Acaryochloris sp. CCMEE 5410: one gene and its partner. The protein of the gene in region 1 interacts with the protein of each later gene in a pairwise test. Links are inferred from orthologs where the notes say so. Each region holds a gene or a part of one and is shown on either strand. Other genes may lie near its edges.

Region 1 (2,893 bases):
AAAAAGGCTGCCCTGTCAGCTCGCTCCCATCCTCCTCAGGGACGCCGAAAAACGAGGACTCCGTCTCGGCAAGAACAGCCCTTAGATCTCCTTGATTCCCGTTCACCCCAATTTCCCAATTGGCTCATACTATTGATGGTGTTTCGAAAGCTATCAACCCCAATTTTGATGGTGACAGTCCTGGGAATTTTGCCCCTCTATGCTTGGCGAGTCAATACGCAACAATCTTGGGGAGATCAATATACCAAACTAGAGAAACTACAGCGTGATCAGCGCCATTGGATCACCCGCAATGAAGAGCGCAAATTCCAAATTTCTGAAAATTTAGAAAACAATCCAGCGGGCTTTGTCCCCAAAAGTTCTAAGACGACCGTGTTTTTTAAGCCAGCCCCGGCACGTCCGGTTCAGCCTGCCCCTTCTCAGGGAAATGGCATCACCCATATTGATGTTGCTCCGATTGGTTATTAAGTCCAACTTCTTTGCAAGTCTATGCCCACTCCCTCTTACCCCGTCCAAGATCGTCGGGCCGCAATTAAAGCCCGAATCCGAACGAAGCAGCCCCATCGAGTTCCAAATCAGCGTTTACGCTTATTTCTAGTTTGGTTGGTGGTATTCGGAGGTATTGTGGGCCTGTTGGCCCGTTTAGTCTATTTGCAAGTCAGTGCGGCCCCGTTTCTCCGAACAAAAGCTCAAGATCAGCAGTTGGGCAATCTACCTGAACGAACCTTTCGCTATCCAATCGTCGATAGCCAGGGGAATCTACTCGCCAAGGATGAACCTGTCTTTCGTCTATTTGCTCATCCCTTTTTATTCCAAAAACAGCCAGATGAAATCGCGAAGGCCCTAGCCCCGGTCCTTGACCGCTCCTCCGATTCTCTAATTGAGCTATTTAAAACTGGAGAGAGTGGGATTCCCATTGGGTATCGCCTGTCGGAAACCGAAGCGGAAAAAATCAATAATCTCTATTTAGATGGTTTAGAAATTACTCGGGAATGGCAACGGGTCTATCCCCAATCAGGACTAACGTCGGGGCTGGTTGGATATGTCAACACCGAAAATCAGGGACAATCTGGCATTGAATATAGCCAGCAGCCTCTCTTGAAGGGAGATCCGATTCCTTTGCTCGTCGCAAGGGATGGCCAGGGCAAGCTCTTACCGGATCGATTTCCCTTAGAACCCCTGAATGCCAATGATCTGACCCTGAAATTGACCCTAGATACTCGACTGCAGCGGTCGGCACGACAAGCCCTTCATCAAACAATGGCAAAGTTCCGGGCAAAACGAGGCTCCGTCATTGTGATGGATGTTGAGGATGGCTCTCTCAAAGCTTTGGCTTCGGAACCCTCCTTTAATCCCCAGCGTTATTTTGAAGCGAATACCGAGCTGTTTAAAAACTGGGCTATTTCGGATCTCTATGAGCCAGGGTCGACCTTTAAGCCGATCAATATTGCGATCGCATTAGAATCCAATGCCATCAAAGCCGACAGTGTTTTCCATGATGGCGGTCAAATTACCGTAGGGGGCTGGCCAATTAATAATGCCGACAACTCAGGTCACGGCAACCTTTCCATTACTGGCATCTTGGAATATTCCAGCAACGTGGGCATGGTTCATGTCATGCAGCGGATGGATCGATCGGCTTACTACAACTACCTCAAGAAAATTGGGATTGGCCAAATTACGGGTACTGATCTTCCCTTTGAAACCCCTGGTCAGTTTAAGGATAAGCAGCAGTTTTTGGACTATCCCATTGAAGCGGCAACCGCAGCTTTCGGCCAAGGATTTTCGGTGACGCCTCTGCAAATGGCGCAGCTCCATGCCGCCATTGCCAATGGGGGCGAGCTAGTAACTCCCCATGTGGTCGATGGTCTGTATAACCCTGCTGGCAAGAAAACCAAGGGTTTAAATCTCATTCAACCCCGACGCATCTTTTCGGAAAATACAGCCGCCAAAGTTCGGACCATGATGGGCAGCGTCGTTCAAAACGGAACGGGTAAACCCGCCAAAATTCCTGGCTACCGCTTAGGGGGTAAAACAGGAACAGCCCAAAAAGCAGATAGTGGTACCTATAGCAATGCCCGCATTACTAGCTTTGTGGCATCCTTCCCTTTAGAGTCCCCTAAATATGTGGTATTAGCCGTAGTGGATGAACCGCAAGGGGGCAATGCTTATGGCTCTACGGTTGCCGCTCCGGTTGTGAAGTCAGTGTTGGAAACTTTGATTAGCGTTGAGGGCATTCCTCCCAGTCATCCTGCTGAATTAAAGGCAAAGCCTAAAGCATCTCGCCCAGGCGGATGAAGGGCTTTCCTGTTCATTCCTACCTGACTAAGGGACCACCGAGAATTGAGTTAGGAATTGTGCAGAGACCAAACCAGTGAACAGTCGTCTTGTTCAGTGAGGAAACTGCTCATTTTAACTGTCTTGCAACAGCATCACCCTACGCAAGGGTTGGCATCTTAATTTGAAGTGTTTGGGCACTAGTAAAGCGTTAGGGGAGAAACCGCTTTTGCTCAACTTCACTGGGCATTCGGCAGGTAGCTCGTCGTCCAAAGAGTCGATAGCGATTGCGGGCAATGAAACGATAGATGCGATCGCGAATAGGTCTCGGCATGACACCAATGGCAGTAAAGACGGACCAAACGCCACCCAAACGGTTACAGACTTGAATAAACGCATCAGACTGATCGTATAGATGATGCTCGTCCCGATAGTAAATCGACCAAGCCTCCCGATCTAGGGGTAATGGGGGCAAATACTGTCTGGCTGTTTGACCTTGTAAAGGAGCAATTAGGATAGTTCCCTGTGGATCGACTTTTAGCAGGATGTCCACAAAGCCATTACACATCACACATTCCCCATCAAAAAACACGATGGGCTGCTGCGTGGAGACCGT
Region 2 (2,931 bases), 1.0 Mb from region 1 along the record:
GCGTATTTAATTATTATCCGCCCTTTAGATGAACTCTTTTACGTCTAAACAAGGGAAATGACCGCCATTGTGATTCTCAGATTTCTAAGACATAATCATCGCTATGGATAATCGACATATTCAGTTCCGAGACGGCTTAACCGAGGCAGACCAGCCGGTCAACGCTACCGTATTGCGAAAATTACAGCGGCTGTTTCAGGTAGGGGCCTTTTGGGCTGGTGAGCGCCGCCTAGAAGATTGGGGAGTTGCGATCGCAAATAGTTACCCCATTATCAGTGTGTGGGATCGTGAAGAATTGATTGGGTTCGCACGAGCCACATCAGATGGTATTTATCGCGCCATGATATGGGATGTGGTTATTCATCCTGACTATCGCGGCCAAGGGCTGGGGCGACAACTTGTGCAGACCCTACTGGCTCATCCACGGATGAACCGGGTTGAACGCATTTACTTAACCACCACTCACCAACAGCGTTTTTATGAGCATATCGGGTTCGTCAGTAACTCTAGTACGACCATGGTGCTCAATCAGGACGTAGATGTTCTCTCTATATCCTTAGATCATCCCCAAACTGAAGCTTTGCCAGAACAGTAATTAAAAATTTGATCACTAATCGTTGATGTGATGGGTTGATCATTAACCCCCTTCAATTCCTAGATGGGTCTGCTATACTGGCCTCGACTTAACGCTGGGAATTACTGGTTGTGAAGATACGTCGCCTCATTCCCTCCCTCCCCTATTCAACAGAAGAATGGGCTGCTGAAGCCCGATTTCTTCATTGGCTAACCCTCTTTTGGTTAGGCATTGGTCTTGTCGTTCTATTCTCAGCGTCCTACCATGCGGGGGCGATTGAATCTGGGGATGGCCTCTACTATTCCAAACGCCAGCTATTAGGGGTGATTTTGGGACTGTTGGGTTTTTGTGCGGTGATCCACATTCCCTTATACAAACTCATGAAAGTCTCCGCGTTTGGATTCTTTCTGTTTTTGATGTTGATTTTTGCCACAAAAATTCCAGGGCTAGGGATCACGATTAATGGTGCAACCCGATGGATTGATATTGGCCCCTTTCCACTTCAGCCTTCCGAATTAATCAAACCTTTCCTGATTCTGCAGAGTGCCTATATTTTTAATCGCTGGTCTCGATTAACTCTGGGTGAGCGACTATGGTGGTTGTTCTTATTCTCTCTGACCCTTTTGGGCATCTTGGTCCAGCCGAATCTAAGCACCACGGCCTTGTGTGGTATGACCCTTTGGTTGATTGCTTTGGCAGCGGGGTTACGCTACCAGTCTCTTTTCTTAACGGCGTTGGCAGGGGTAGGTCTAGCAGCGATTAGTGTGTTGCGTAATCCCTATCAGCAAAGTCGGATCCTCTCATTCTTGAACCCTTGGGCCGACGCCCTTGGAGATGGCTTTCAGCTTCATCAGAGCTTGCTAGCCGTTGGCTCCGGGGGCATCCTGGGCGTTGGCTTTGGTGAGTCACAATTGAAGCTTTCCTATTTACCTATTCAGCACACAGATTTTATTTTTGCGGTTTTTGCCGAAGAATTTGGTTTGTTGGGGGGATTTTGTTTTTTGTTGCTCCTGGGTACTTACAGCTTTTTAGCCCTACGAGTAGCCATGAAATCTACCCATGTCATTCAGCGTTTGGTGGCTATTGGGGCCATGATTTTCTTGGTCGGTCAGGCCTTGATTAATATCGGTGTAGTGATTGGTGTATTGCCCACGACAGGTCTTCCCCTCCCCATGTTTAGCTATGGGGGGAATTCGATGATCGCTAGCTTATTAATCGCAGGACTGTTGATCCGGGCTGCTCGAGAGAGCCAAAGTGCCGATGTGGTGGCTATTCCTCACCATGAGGGCGAGTCTCCTTCTTTGATTCGACTGGTCGGCGATCACTCTTCCGTGGCAACAGCTAGACATGGTTCTTCTGCCAATGCACTATCCGGTCCTCAAGCTTCTCTGCATCCTCGCGAAAATGACCCTTTAAAGTTAGTCCGTAAACGGAAACCAATTTCTTTATGGCGCAGAATACTCGCTAAACTTCGCTCATCAAAGGGTGTAGCGTCTGCAACCGCTAGAAAAAATGATCCCAAAGCAGCACTGGCTGCCAAAAAACAACGACTAAAACAACGCCGAAAACACAGACTTCGTTAAGATCAATAGCGAACACCTGATTGTTAGTTGCGTCGTAGCAGCTTCTCCTTATGCTGGAAACGCTGGAAATTCAGCTTTATCATCTTGAACAATTTGCGAATACAATTGTTTCGACCCAACTCTCTCATCTTTCTGCGTTGAGTGTTGGCATTATCTTCTTGGCAGGGCTGTTAACTAGTCTTACCCCCTGTACTTTGTCGATGCTGCCAATCACGGTGGGCTATATCGGTGGCTATGAAACGGAGAACCGTTGGCAAGCCATGGCTCAATCCGTTTGGTTCTGTTTAGGCTTGGCTTCAACGCTGGCAGGCTTGGGAATTGGTGCAGCGCTTTTGGGGCGAGTCTATGGGCAAATCGGTGTAGGACTGGCTATTGGGGTCAGTCTGGTTGCCATTATCATGGGGCTTAATTTACTGGAAGCGTTACCGCTCCGATTACCGAGCTTTTCAGGGGTGGAACTGATCTCGGATCAGTTGCCGAGGGGAGTACGCTCATTTCTGTTAGGACTAACCTTTGGCCTCGTTGCTTCCCCCTGTAGTACCCCAGTGTTAGCGACGTTATTGGCCTGGATCTCTAGTACCCAGGATCCTATTCTGGGCGGTGGTCTGTTATTGTCATACACGGCAGGCTATACCGCTCCCCTCATCATTGCAGGAACGTTTACAGCAGCAATCAAGCGGTTTCTCTCTATTCGTAAATGGTCTGCTTGGATTACCCCCACGAGTGGCGTTATTTTGGTCGCCTTTGGCGTATTTTCTTTGCTAAACCATGTCT

The links. The genes of interacting proteins can lie anywhere in the genome.
Region 2: the proteins of ON05_RS24005 (region 1) and ON05_RS28615 interact in binary tests that used the Escherichia coli proteins (3 or more experiments, as listed by UniProt). The link is inferred for Acaryochloris sp. CCMEE 5410 from one-to-one orthologs.

The regions. Positions count from the first base shown.
Region 1 is NZ_AFEJ02000002.1:686,241-689,133, forward strand. Bases 12-2,893 are described here. They hold ON05_RS24005 (penicillin-binding protein 2), read left to right. Parts: upstream 12-489; coding sequence 490-2,298; downstream 2,299-2,893. Other genes in these bases: ON05_RS24000 (hypothetical protein), read left to right, coding at 12-468; ON05_RS24010 (thiol-disulfide oxidoreductase DCC family protein), read right to left, coding at 2,489-2,893. Also shown: more of ON05_RS24000, read left to right, coding at 1-11. UniProt on the Escherichia coli protein: Essential cell division protein that catalyzes cross-linking of the peptidoglycan cell wall at the division septum. Required for localization of FtsN.
Region 2 is NZ_AFEJ02000002.1:1,689,388-1,692,318, reverse strand. What follows is about bases 12-2,931. They hold ON05_RS28615 (FtsW/RodA/SpoVE family cell cycle protein), read left to right. Parts: upstream 12-705; coding sequence 706-2,157; downstream 2,158-2,931. Other genes in these bases: ON05_RS28610 (cytochrome c biogenesis protein CcdA), read left to right, coding at 2,208-2,931; ON05_RS28620 (GNAT family N-acetyltransferase), read left to right, coding at 104-595.